Regions from separate parts of the Agarivorans albus genome, predicted to be linked through region 1. Evidence: predicted binding sites of a transcription regulator. Region 1 holds the regulator's gene; each other region holds the start of a gene.
What was found. The regulator FNR, encoded in region 1, switches genes on or off when oxygen is low (the NO sensors DNR and NnrR bind a similar motif). The targets are predictions, from matches to a motif close to TTGATCTAGATCAA.

Region 1 (4,614 bases):
TTACCTACACCTACTGGCATTTTCACTCACCAGAAGATGCGTTCTGGATTACCTTGGCGGTTTTAGTTGCTACTTGTCCCTGTGCCTTATCTTTAGCAACCCCAGCAGCACTAACTGCAGCTACACACAAACTATCAAAAACAGGCTTATTGGTTAAACGGGGACACGTGTTGGAAAGTTTGGCCAAAGTTACGTCTGTGGTATCTGATAAAACAGGAACACTTACCGAGGGCAAGTTACAGATTAAACAAGTGAACTGCCTTGGCGATGTTAATGAGTTAACAACTCTTAATCTGATTGGTGCTCTAGAAGCACAAAGCTCCCATCCCATTGCTAATGCCTTCAGCGAATACCAAGGTTACGCTGCAACTAATATTGAGCACCATACTGGCTTAGGTTTGAGTGGAGAAGTAGACGGTAAAAAGTTGAAACTAGGTAAAGCTTCCTTTTGTGGTCAAGCTGCTGAGCCAATAGCCGGAATGCTCGAGTTGGTGTTAATGGTCGAAGATAAGTTGGCTGCTAGGGTTTATCTTTCAGATACCATTAAAAAGGACGCTGTTAGTTTTTCACAGGGTTTAAAGGCGCGAGATATTTCACTTTCTATGTTAACTGGGGATGACTCCGCGCAGGTGGAATATGTTGCAAAACAGTTACATATCACTGACATTGCTAGCGGCGCTTTACCCCAACAAAAACTCGAAGTAGTTAAAACTAAAACGCAAAACTCCCCCCACCTATTAATGCTTGGTGATGGAGTAAACGACGGTCCAGTTTTGGCCGCCGCACCGCTTTCGGTTGCTATGGGTTTGGGCACCGACATCGCTAAATCAAGTGCTGACGCTGTGTTGTTGGGTAGCAAGCTTTCTACTTTGCTCACCGCCATGGATCTCGCCAAAAAGACTAAAAAGATTATTGCTCAAAACCTCGCATGGGCCTTAGGGTATAATGCCTTAATATTGCCCTTAGCAGTGGCTGGAATTGTTACTCCTTATATGGCTGCTATCGGTATGTCATTATCGTCTTTAGCGGTACTCACTAATTCCTTAAGGTTAAACAAGCAATGAGTATTATATTTGTCTTGATCCCCATCGCCCTGATCTTTGTATGTGTAGGAATTGGTATATTTTTCTGGGCTGTTAAAAGCGAACAATTTGAAGATTTAGACCGCCAAGGTATCAACATTTTGTTTGATGATAAGAACAAAACCAAACAAGACAATGATCCTACAGACTGATTTTGTAGCAGCTTTTATCACCGGCTTATTAGGCGCCACACACTGCATAGCAATGTGTGGCGGCATCGCATGCATACTAGGTTCTCGTGCTAATAACTCTTCCAATAAACTTTTAGTAAGTATCGGTTTTAACCTAGGTCGGATCCTAAGCTACTCTATTGCCGGCGCTATTGTTGCTGGTTCCATACAAGCAATTAGCCAAGTTCATCAATCGTTTTATATGCTAGTAGCTTTACAATGGTTCGCAGCGATAATGCTCATTTTACTGGGTATCCACCTTACTCGATGGTGGTCAATTCTCACGCCAGTGGAACAACTTGGCAAAGGTTTGTGGTCAAAGGTGCAGCCTAAAGCAAGTAAGATGTTGGCACTGCAACACCCAGCAGCCAGTTTACCATTAGGCATGTTATGGGGTTGGCTACCTTGCGGTTTGGTTTATTCAACATTGGTATTAAGTGCTAGCCAGGCTCATTGGCTAAACGGAGCGGGCGTGATGTTTAGTTTTGGTTTAGGTACGTTTAGTGTGATGCTGTTAGCCGTATTACTGGGCCAGCAACTAACTAAACTAATGACAAATCGCGTATTACAAGTTTGTTCTGGACTGAGTGTTTTGAGTTTAGGGATCTACCAAGTTGTTACATTGTTGTAGCAATAGATCTAGAAAATTTATTACATAAAGAGTAGAATTGCCTCGAACTCCTATAGCATAGTTTGAGTATGAGCATTAACCCAAAAGCTAGTCAAAGAATCCAAACTGGTGGTTGTGAAATTCACTGCCAAGATTGCAGTATCGCCCAGTTATGTATCCCTTTCTCTCTTAATGAGACCGAGCTAGATCGCTTAGATAGCATTATCGAGCGTAAAAAGCCTATTCAGAAAGGCGAAGAAATATTTGCTGCAGGCGATAAGCTAAAAAGCTTATACGCCATTCGCTCAGGTACAATTAAGTCCTACACCATTACTGAACAAGGTGATGAACAGATCACCGGTTTTCACTTAGCTGGCGACCTAGTTGGCTTTGATGCCATTAACAGCCAAGAGCACCCTAGTTTTGCTCAGGCACTTGAAACATCAATGGTATGTGAAATTCCTTTCGACACCATGGATGAATTGTCTGCCACAATGCCTAAGTTACGCCGTCAAATGATGCGCTTAATGAGTAATGAAATTGTTGCAGACCAAGAAATGATTTTGCTACTAAGCAAAAAGAATGCAGAAGAACGTTTAGCTGCCTTTATTTACGGTTTATCACAACGCTTTTCGGAGCGAGGTTTTTCTCCAAGAGAATTTCGTCTGACTATGACTCGTGGTGATATCGGTAATTATTTAGGGCTAACTGTAGAAACCATTTCCCGTTTACTTGGTCGTTTCCAAAAAGCAGATATGATTGCAGTAAAAGGTAAATACATTTCAATCACTGATCGTGATGCACTACGCCAACTAGCTGGTACTAAACAAAGCTAAGTACCTAATAACACTGACCTGATTTACATCAATCTATCGAAAGAAATCTAGGTCAGTGTTAACTATATCTAATTTATTCCTACCAAATTAAGCTAAAGTTAAGTAGCTATTCCAGAAGATTCTAGGAGCTGCTTTATGATTAAGTATCGTAATATTTTAGTGGTCATCGACCCTCTTCACGACACCCAGGCGGCCTTGTCTCGTGCTGTTTTTCTTGCGCAGAAAGAAGACAAAGCAAAAATCAAAGCTCTACTTACTATTTACGACTTTTCTTACGAGATGACATCCATGTTATCTGGAGAAGAGCGCGAAGCTATGCGTTCAGGAGTGATAGAAGAACGTAATGTTTGGCTAAATGAAGTAATAGCTGCAACAAACACTGCTGGGATAGAAATAGAAACCAAAGTAGTTTGGAACAATCGCTTATACGAAAGTGTCATTGAAGAAGTTCTCGACTTTGGTCACGACCTAGTCGTTAAAGCGACACACCCGCACCCTACTTTACAGTCGATTATTTTTACCCCGAACGATTGGCATATTTTGCGTAAATGCCCCACTCCAGTGTTAATGGTAAAAGAACATGACTGGCCAACCGAGGGTAAAATTGTTGCTGCGATCCACGCAGGAGCAGAAGATGAAGAGCACCACAAATTAAACGAGCGAATCGCTAACGAAGCAAAAGACCTAAGTAAGTTGCTAGACGCAAATTTACATGTGGTAACTGCCTATCCTGCAGCACCGGTAAATATTGCGATAGAGCTGCCAGACTTTGATCCGCTTAAGTACAATAAGAACGTCATGGAGTTTCATAAAACCGCGCTTAACAAATTTGTTGAAGAACAATTTGAGCAAGTGGTCACCACACACCTTGAGGAAGGTTTACCTGACGATGTAATCCCTGAAGTAGCAAACGAGATAGATGCAGAAATTGTTATTTTGGGTACCTCAGGTAGAAGCGGGTTTAGTGCTGCACTTATTGGCAATACCGCTGAACACGTTATCGACCAATTAGACTGCGATTTATTGGCGCTTAAACCGCAAAATTTTGTCAGTCCTTTTCAAAAATAGATAAAGCTAAACTGACGTTAAACATTGCTTAAGCAAAGCGGGGTTATATAATAGCCCCGCTTTTTTATTGGGAACACACTATGTCAGTTACAGCAAAACAACAATACAACCACAACAAGCTACAAAAGCGAATTCGACGTCATGTTGGACAAGCTATTGCCGACTACAACATGATTGAAGATGGCGACAAAATAATGGTTTGTTTATCCGGTGGTAAAGACAGTTATGCAATGCTAGACATACTATTAAACCTACGCGCCCATGCTCCGATAAACTTTGATGTAGTTGCTGTCAATCTAGATCAAAAACAACCGGGTTTCCCAGAGCATATTTTGCCTGAATATCTAAAAGGCTTAGATATTGAATACAAAATCGTAGAAGAAGACACTTATTCGATAGTTAAAGACAAAATACCAGAAGGGAAAACAACTTGTTCACTGTGTTCGCGTTTGCGTAGGGGCATTTTGTATAGAACAGCCACTGAACTAGGAGCGACCAAAATCGCCTTAGGCCATCACCGAGACGACATATTAGAAACTTTATTTTTGAATATGTTCCATGGAGGCAAACTTAAAACCATGCCACCGAAGTTGGTTAGCGATGATGGCAAACATGTAGTTATTCGCCCTATGGCTTATTGTAAAGAAAGCGATATGGAAAAATATGCAGAGCTGAAATCCTTTCCAATCATTCCTTGTAACCTTTGTGGTTCCCAAGAAAACCTACAACGCCAAGCGATTAAGCAAATGCTTAACGATTGGGAAAAGCGTTTTCCCGGCCGAATCGAATCGATGTTTAGATCGGTCCAAAATGTAGTTCCTTCACACCTACTCGACCATCAACAATTC
Region 2 (4,614 bases), 1.8 Mb from region 1:
CACTAGTGCCATTCCACTACCAGAGTTAACCGTGGTTCAACACCGTATCATTGCTATCTTTGTACTGGCGGCGCTGTTATGGATTTTTGAACCCGTGCCAGTGTTTGCTACTTCATTATTAATTATCACCTTGGAACTGGTGCTTATCTCTAATCAGGGAATTAGTGCCATTGTGGCCGATACTGGGCCAGCACCAATGGGTGAACTGCTGCCCTATACCAGTATATTTAATGCCTTTTCATCGCCAATTATCATCCTGTTTATGGGCGGCTTTGCTTTAGCGATTGGCGCATCTAAGTTTGAGCTAGACAACAACTTAGCCCGTGTACTTCTCAAGCCATTTGGCAAACGCATTCCAATGATCATGCTCGGCATTATGCTAATTACTGCCGTGTTCAGTATGTTTATGAGTAACACCGCTACCACCGTAATGATGCTGGCCATTGTAGGCCCCTTAATTGCCGCTGCGCCGCGTAATGACTTGGGCATGAAAGGCTTGATTTTAGCTATTCCAGTAGCGGCTAATACCGGTGGCATAGGTACTCCAATTGGTACGCCACCCAACGCCATTGCCCTGCAATATATTCCAGAGGGGCAAATTACCTTCGCTTCTTGGATGGCTTTTGGTATTCCTTTTGTGATTATTCAACTAGCAATTGGCTGGTTTTTGTTGTGCAAGCTCTATCCCTCAAAAACCGGTGTATTAGAGCTGAATCTGAAAGGCCATTTTCAACGAAGTACTCGCGCTTACATTGTGTATGCCACGTTTGCGCTCACTATCTTATTATGGCTAAGCACCGCGTGGCACGGCATGAACAGTTACGTGGTAGCAATTATTCCTTTAGCGGTGTTTACCTTAACGGGAGTCATTGGCAAAGACGATCTCAAGCTATTTAACTGGGACGTATTATGGTTAGTGGCCGGTGGTATTGCCATGGGTATGGCATTAGAAAAAAGTGGCTTAGCCGCCAAAATAGCTACATCTATCGACTTTGCTAGCCTGCCCACCTTAGCCGTAATTGTGGTGCTATCGATTATTTGTGTGGTGATGGCGAACTTTATGTCGAACACGGCCACCGCCAACTTAATTATGCCCATCGCGGCGGCAGTTGCCACCAGCTTGCATGGTTTGGATGGTGACGGCGGCATCACAACCCTACTAATTATTGTCGCCCTGTCGGCTTCCTTAGGCATGATGTTACCCGTTAGCACCCCGCCCAACGCCTTGGCTTACTCAACCGGCTTTATTGAAACCAAAGACTTAATAAAAGTAGGCGGGATTATTGGCTGTACCGGCTTGGCGCTACTGTATGTGGCTATGATGATATTCCTATAACACCAAAATAAACGGGAGCACAGCTCCCGTTTATTTGTTTACGCCCTGTCTACACTAAAGCTTTGCACCGCTTGAATGTTAGGCGTGCCTAATGCCAACATCAACAGGCGGTCGATGCCTAGAGCAACGCCTGCACAAGCGGGGAGGCCTGCCGCTAAAGCAGCTAAAAAATGCTGATCCACTTGCGCAGCAGCCAAGCCCATATTTTCCCGCACCTGCTGGTCTTTAGCAAAACGCGCGGCTTGCTCCTTAGCGTCGGTGAGTTCATGAAAGCCATTGGCTAACTCTATGCCTTTAAAATACAGCTCAAAGCGCTCTGCTACTTGCGGGTCTTTTGCTGAAATTTTAGCTAGCGCGGCTTGTGATGCTGGAAAGTGATAAACAAAGCAAGGGCGCTGCTGGCCAATTTTAGGCTCAACGCCCAAGCTAAATAACAGCTGCAAAATGGTGTCTCGATCAGGCTCATTCACCACTAAATCTTCAACCGATAGGCGTTTAGCTACAGCAACAAACTCAGCTTGGCTAGCATTGATGGGATTGATACCAAGGTGTCGCTCAAAGGCTTCAACATAGCTTAAACGCTCTGCCTTATTACAAGCCAAGACCTCGGTGATTAACTCATCCATTTCATCCATTAAGGCAAAATGGTCAAAACCAATACGGTACCACTCCAACATAGTGAACTCTGGGTTATGAAAACGCCCAGCCTCTTCATTACGAAAAGCTTTTGCCAGCTGATAAATGCAGCCACTACCAGCAGCTAATAAACGCTTCATATGAAACTCGGGCGAGGTTTGTAAATACAAAGGCATGGTTTTGGGTGCAGCCGGCCCAGACAAAGTTGTGCTGAAGCTATGCAAGTGCACGTCACTCACGCAGGCCTGGCTTAAACAAGGTGTGTCTACTTCCATCACTTCACGCTTGGCAAAAAAACATCTGATTTTGTTAATGATTTTTGCTCTTTGCTGAAGTGTTTGAATACTTGCAGAGGGTTGCCAAAGTGTTTCAGACATGCAAATTTTTTCCTGCATTGAGTTAGAAATTGTCGCGGGGTTTTATACCACTTTGCTAACAAAAGCGGGAGTTATATCTCAAAAGCTAAATTATCTCAGCAGCTTGCACAAAGTAGCGTCAATATTTGATTTTAGTCAAGCATCAAAAAGCTAATACCCGCACAATCATTGTAGGCTTATTTCGTATGGAGAAAAGCGTGGAAGTAATCAAAACTGATGTCGCCATTGTTGGCGCTGGGGGCGCAGGTTTACGCGCCGCCATTGAAGTTGCAGAACAACACCCCGAGTTAGAAGTAGCATTAATTTCAAAAGTATATCCAATGCGCAGCCACACCGTTGCCGCAGAGGGTGGTGCTGCAGGTGTAGCTCAAGATCACGATAGCTTTGATAACCACTTTAACGACACCGTATCGGGTGGCGATTGGTTGTGTGAACAAGACGTGGTGGACTTTTTTGTTGAGCGCGCTCCCAAAGAACTTACTCAACTAGAGCACTGGGGTTGCCCTTGGTCACGTCGTCCCGACGGCAGTGTAAACGTACGCCGTTTTGGTGGCATGAAAATCGAGCGAACTTGGTTTGCAGCCGATAAAAGTGGCTTCCACATTCTTCATACCTTGTTTCAAACTTCAACCAAGTATCCCAGCATTAAGCGCTACGACGAGCATTTTGTGCTCGACCTAGTCGTAGAAGACGGCCAAGTAAAAGGGGTTATCGCCTTAGATATCGCCGAAGGCGTAGCCAAGCTTATTCAAGCTAAGTCGGTGATTATTGCCACTGGCGGTGCAGGTCGCGTTTATCGCTTTAATACCAACGGCGGCATTGTGACTGGTGACGGTATGGCCCTAGCTTATCGTCATGGCGTAGCACTGCGTGATATGGAGTTTGTCCAATATCACCCTACTGGTTTACCCGGCTCAGGCATTTTAATGACCGAGGGCTGTCGTGGTGAAGGCGGCATTCTTACCAACAAAGATGGCTACCGTTACTTACAAGACTACGGCCTAGGGCCAGAAACGCCAGTTGGCGAACCTAAAAACAAATACATGGAGCTAGGGCCTCGAGACCGTTTAAGCCAGTGCTTTTGGCAAGAAGCGCAACTTGGCCGAACCATTGAAGGGCCAAATGGCGACTACGTAAACCTCGACCTTACTCACTTAGGCGAAGACTACTTACTAGAACGCTTACCGTTTATTTGCGAATTGGCAAAAGCCTATATGGGCGTAGACCCCGTTAAAGAGCCGATTCCAGTGCGCCCAACCGTGCACTACACCATGGGCGGTATTGAAACCGACGGCCGTTGTGCCACATCACTAAAAGGCTTATATGCCGCAGGTGAATGTTCATCAGTTGGCTTGCATGGCGCTAACCGTTTAGGCTCTAACTCACTCACCGAAATAACCGTATTTGGTCAGGTGGCGGGCGAATCAGCAGCACGCAATGCCATTGTGAGTGAGCATAGCGACAGTGCTTCATTGCTTGAGCAAGCAGAGCAAACTCTGGCTAAGTACCAAGCCTTAAAATCGAATCAAGGTGATGAAAAAACCTCAGACATTCGCAACGAGTTAGGTCGTACCATGGAAGCTGGTGTGGGCATTTACCGCACCGCAGAAACCATGCAACAAACCATCGATAAAATTGCCGAGCTAAAACAGCGCTACAAAAACATTAAGTTGGTAGACGACAGCGAAGTGTTTAATACCGAATGGCTCTACGCTGTAGAACTTGGTTACTTATTAGACGTAGCCGAAGCGATGGCTGTCTCGGCGATTAACCGCAAAGAGAGCCGCGGCTCGCACCAGCGTATTGATGGTTATGAGCAGCGTGATGATGTGAATTTCCTTAAACACACTTTAGCTAATTACCGCCCTGACAGTGCACCAGAGATTAGCTACAGCGATGTGAAGATCACCAAATCTCAACCTGCCGAACGTGTTTACGGCGCAGCCGCCGATGCCCAAGAAGCAGCCAAAAAACAAGCGGAGGCAAATTAACATGGCCGAAACGATGAAAATCGATATTCTGCGCTACCGCCCAGAAAGCGACCACGAGCCGGTATGGCAGAGCTACGACGTTCCTTACACCCGCGAAATGTCGCTGCTAGAAGCCTTGGCTTACATTAAAGACGAACTTGACCCTACCCTTAGCTACCGCTGGTCTTGCCGCATGGCTATTTGTGGTAGCTGCGGCATGATGGTAGATGGCGTTCCTAAGTTAGGCTGTAAAACCTTCTTGCGTGATTACCCCAATGGCATGAAGGTAGAAGCG
Region 3 (4,614 bases), 1.6 Mb from region 1:
CGCAACACGGTTTCGGCGATTTGCTTAGCACCTTCACAGCCAGTATTAGGTAGCAATATGGCAAACTCTTCACCGCCATAACGGGCCACTAAATCGGAGCCACGTTTCACTGAGCGACTGATTAACTTAGCCACTTGGCGCAAAGCTTCGTCGCCCTGTTGGTGGCCATAGTTATCGTTATATTGCTTGAAGCAGTCAATATCCAGCAATAACAAACTTAGCTCTACCCCTTCACGACGATGAGTTAGCCACAACTGCAATAATTTCTCATCAAAACTACGGCGGTTAGCTACTTGAGTTAGGCTGTCGATAAAGCTGAGTTCCTGTAACTGCATAATCGCGTCGGCCAGTTGCTGCTCGGTGGCTTTACGCTCGGTAACATCACGAGTGATGAAGATAATGCCGCGCTCGCCACTCACATCATCAAAATAAGGGCCTTTAATCACCTCATACCAAATCTGGTGACCATCATCCAAGTACACTAATTCTTCATACCGGATCGGCTTGCCATCTTCTAAAATTTGACGGTTTTGCAACTGATGTTGTTCTAACTGTTCTTCACTAAGAACCTCGGTAAGGTGTTTGCCTAACAACTCATCACTGGTAAAACCAAACATTTTGGCGAAAGGTTCGTTCCCGCCAACAAAGTTACCTTTATCATCAATAAAGCCCAATGGATCGGGGGTTGAGTTAAACACGGTGCGAATAAGGTTGTTTTGCCGCCCTAACTCTTTCTCGGAGCTGATTCGGTTTTGGTTTTCATGTTCCAGTTTACGGTTAAGCTCGTGCCACTTGGTTACGTCGTAAGACACGTTAAGCACACCTGTCACTTCGTCTTGTTGGTTCTTAAGCGGATAGACATTGTTTTGCAGCAGGATTTGTCGGCTATCTGGCGCACTAAACCATTCGGTATGTTGGCAAGGCTCGCCCGCCAATACTTGGTTGTCATAGGTTTGGCTGCGCTCTAACTCATTACGGGTTAAAAAATCACTCAGCTTCTTACCGGCAAGCTCACCAGGCTTTAAGCCATGAAAGCCTGCCCATGCTTGGTTACAGCCAAGCAAACGCTCATTAGCGTCTTTAAAGTAAATAAATTCTGGAATGGAATTAAGCACGTTTGCAAACAATTTTTGCTCTTGCTCAATTCGATTTAAATAAGAATAACCTTGAGCGTTTTCGTAAGCATTAATGAACCAAACCTCTCGGCCATTATGCGCAGTTAAGCTAGCGTAAAGAAGCAAAACCCGAGTTTGCTGGGGGAAATTAACCAGCCAGTGAACACCTTCAATACTAGCTGAAGACTGATGGGGCTTTAGTAGCTCTAACAATTGCTCGAGGTGGGCAGAATCGAAGAACTGCCAATGTTTACCATTGTTAGCTAGCTGCAGTAATTCACAGACACGAGGATTAGCAAAAATAACCTGTTTGGCTTCTAGGTCAATCATCAGCTGAGCAGCCGGTGACTTCACCATTGCCGCGCGCTGAGCACGCACCTTTCTGCGAGCTAAGGCCCACATAACAATAACGATGACTAGCAGTATGCTAAGTAATGCTATTGTTGCCTGCATCCAGACTGTTGGATAAAAGTTTTCGTGCATCGATTGTCCATTTTTTCTGCAACCGCTGCTACTTTACCTGATTATATGACATAAGAAAATAATCATTTACTAAACAAGCAATTAGCTCACATTTACTGCATCACATTCTAACTTAATGCGCTACCTTGGGGGCCATCAAAGGCCAACTTTTTGGCAATATCTGTGAGGGCTAACCACTTGTTTTGGCACCAATTTGGCGCCAGTAAAACCGGCGGCCGAGCATGGGCACTTACACGGTGATAAACCACATGTTCAGGGGTATGGCGAATAAGATTTACCGCTTGTTCAACGTAGTGCTGCTGGCTCATGGTATCTAAGCGGCCTGCTCGCCACGCTTTAGCCATGGTGCTGCCCTCAACCACATGTAAAGGATGCAACTTAATACCAGCAATATCTTCGGCAAGTACCGCCTCAAGTGATTGCATATAATGTTCAGGCTCTTCGCCCGGTAAACCCAAAATAAGATGGGCGCATACTTTTAAACCGTATTGGTGGGCACGGGCTACAGCCTTTCGAAACGCCGCAAAATCATGACCACGGTTTATTTTCTTTAAAGTTTCATCATGGGCAGTTTGAACACCTAGCTCTAGCCAAACTTCTTTACCTTGAGCCTGATACTCTGCCAGCATTTCTAACACCGCTTCGGGTACGCAATCTGGGCGGGTACCAATGCATAAACCCACCACAGACTCATCGGCTAAAGCTTGCTGATACATCCCACGCAAATATTCTACTTCGGCATAGGTGCTGGTATAGGCCTGAAAGTAGGCTAAATAGCGGATATCTTTATGTTTTAGCTCAGCCTTGCGTGCATCCAGCTGCTCGCCAATCGACATCATTTGCTGTTGCGGTTTAACAAAAGCGTCTACGTTGCAAAAGGTACAGCCACCTTTACCAATACTGCCATCGCGATTTGGGCAGGTGAAATCGCCATCCACACTTAGCTTGCGCACTCGCCCGCTAAAATGTTGCTTAATATGACGACCTAAGGTGTTTACATATAAATCTAGCTGCACAGCTTTCACTCTTTAATAAGGTGGGAAAAACCCAAAACGGCGGCTAGTCTACTGGCAGGAGCCAGCTAGGTCTTAGTTGTAGATCAAGAGAGCACAACATTTAGACATTAGATGATCAACAACAGCGCTCTCAATTGCTCCTCAGCAAAGATAAACAGCACCTCTTGAAGCTGCTATACTGCGTGCCGCTAATACAGTCGCACCTAGGAATCAACATGAGCTCTCAAGCATTAATCGACGCAAATGACCGTCTAACCACTAAACAGCGTTATCAAAGCTTTATCGAACAAGCCCGTAAGGCCCAACAGGTTTGGACCTTAAGTGACGAACAGGGTTGTTTGATTATCGAAACCGGTGACGAAAAAGTATTACTGCTGTGGAGCGAGCAAGCACTTGCCGAACACTGGGCCAGTAAAGATCACGCCAACTTTAAAGCCCTAGCCATTAGTTTGAGTGACTTGACCGAGAAGTGGCTCCCAGGAATGGCCAACGATGGTTTTGACCTAGCAGTGGCTCCTAGCTTTGCCGGTGAAGGCACAATTGTTGCGCCCTTAGATCTTGCCGACGAGCTAAGCAGCGGAAAAATCAAGTAAGCCGAGTATTTACCGCGCTTAAGTCCAAAGCAGTTTTTTTAGTAAGGACTTAAGTGTAGAATCTTCGGCTCGAAAATTGTTCATAGCGCCCAAACGGGTACAGAAATACATACAGGTTAAATTATGACGACAACGGTTAATCCATTATTAGAAGATTTGAAGGCGCGCGGCCTAGTTGCTCAATGCACTGCCGACGAAGAACTGGCCGAACACCTTTCTAGTGGAGCCCGCACCCTGTATTGTGGCTTTGACCCAACTGCCGACAGCCTGCACATTGGTAGCCTAGTGCCACTACTTATGCTTAAGCGTTTCCAACAAGCTGGTCACAAGCCCTTAGCCTTGGTGGGTGGTGCAACCGGTTTAATTGGTGACCCAAGCTTTAAAGCCGCAGAGCGTAAACTAAACAGTGATGACGTAGTTACCGGCTGGGTAGGCAAACTGCAGAAGCAAGTTAGCCAGTTTATTGAGTTTGGCGACCAAGCAAATGCAGCCAAGGTAATTAACAACCTAGATTGGATTGGCAAAGTAAACGTAATTGATTTCATGCGTAACGTAGGTAAACACTTTAGCGTTAACGCCATGATCAAAAAAGAATCGGTAAAACAGCGTATCGACCGTGATGAGTCGGGTATCTCGTTCACCGAGTTCAGCTACATGTTGCTGCAGTCTTACGACTTTGCCGAGCTTAGCGACAAAGAAAACACCACCTTACAAATTGGTGGCTCTGATCAGTGGGGCAACATCACTGGCGGTATTGACCTAGCTCGACGCATGTACAGCAACAAAGTATATGGCCTAACAATGCCATTAGTGACCAAAGCCGACGGCACTAAGTTTGGTAAAACCGAAACGGGTACCATTTGGTTAGATCCTAAGCGTACCTCGCCTTACGCGTTCTACCAATTCTGGATTAACACGGCGGATGCCGACGTATATTCGTTCTTGCGTTACTTCACCTTTATCGACGTAGCCGAAATTGCAGCCATTGAAGAGCGTGATAAAGCCGCCCAAGGTCGCCCAGAAGCGCAAGGTATTTTAGCCAAAGAAGTAACTCGTTTAGTGCATGGAGAAGAAGGCTTAGCCTCAGCAATGCGGATTACTCAAGCGCTATTCTCTGGCGACTTAGCCTCTCTCAGTGAGTCAGATTTAGAGCAGCTAGCCCAAGATGGTTTGCCTACCACTCAACTTGAACAAAGCGAAGCTGGTTTAGTTGAGCTACTTACAGCGAGTGAGTTAGCTAAATCAAATAAAATGGCGCGCGAATTTATTGGTAACGGCGCAGTGTCTGTAAACGGCGAAAAGCTAAACGACCCTCAGCTAACCTTGCAAGCCAGCGATGCCTTATACGGTAAGTATTCAGTAGTTAAGCGCGGTAAAAAATTATTCAGTTTGATCATTTGGGCTAAA

Region 2: a site for FNR is predicted at 2,475-2,488, ahead of frdA (fumarate reductase (quinol) flavoprotein subunit). Genes of this name have one in related genera too.
Region 3: a site for FNR is predicted at 2,688-2,701, ahead of mnmL (tRNA modification radical SAM protein MnmL/YtqA). Genes of this name have one in related genera too.

The regions. Positions count from the first base shown of each region.
Region 1 covers NZ_AP023032.1:2,361,313-2,365,926, forward strand. Annotated here, with positions in the region: gene K5620_RS10840 (heavy metal translocating P-type ATPase) at 1-1,064, shown strand, start outside; gene ccoS (cbb3-type cytochrome oxidase assembly protein CcoS) at 1,061-1,234, shown strand; gene K5620_RS10850 (sulfite exporter TauE/SafE family protein) at 1,218-1,883, shown strand; gene fnr (fumarate/nitrate reduction transcriptional regulator Fnr) at 1,952-2,698, shown strand; gene uspE (universal stress protein UspE) at 2,834-3,766, shown strand; gene ttcA (tRNA 2-thiocytidine(32) synthetase TtcA) at 3,847-4,614, shown strand, end outside.
Region 2 covers NZ_AP023032.1:552,614-557,227, reverse strand. Annotated here, with positions in the region: gene K5620_RS02675 (SLC13 family permease) at 1-1,336, shown strand, start outside; gene epmA (elongation factor P--(R)-beta-lysine ligase) at 1,375-2,349, opposite strand; gene frdA (fumarate reductase (quinol) flavoprotein subunit) at 2,547-4,340, shown strand; gene K5620_RS02660 (succinate dehydrogenase/fumarate reductase iron-sulfur subunit) at 4,342-4,614, shown strand, end outside.
Region 3 covers NZ_AP023032.1:3,978,375-3,982,988, forward strand. Annotated here, with positions in the region: gene K5620_RS18025 (sensor domain-containing diguanylate cyclase) at 1-1,598, opposite strand, end outside; gene mnmL (tRNA modification radical SAM protein MnmL/YtqA) at 1,706-2,614, opposite strand; gene K5620_RS18035 (DUF2750 domain-containing protein) at 2,830-3,207, shown strand; gene tyrS (tyrosine--tRNA ligase) at 3,331-4,614, shown strand, end outside.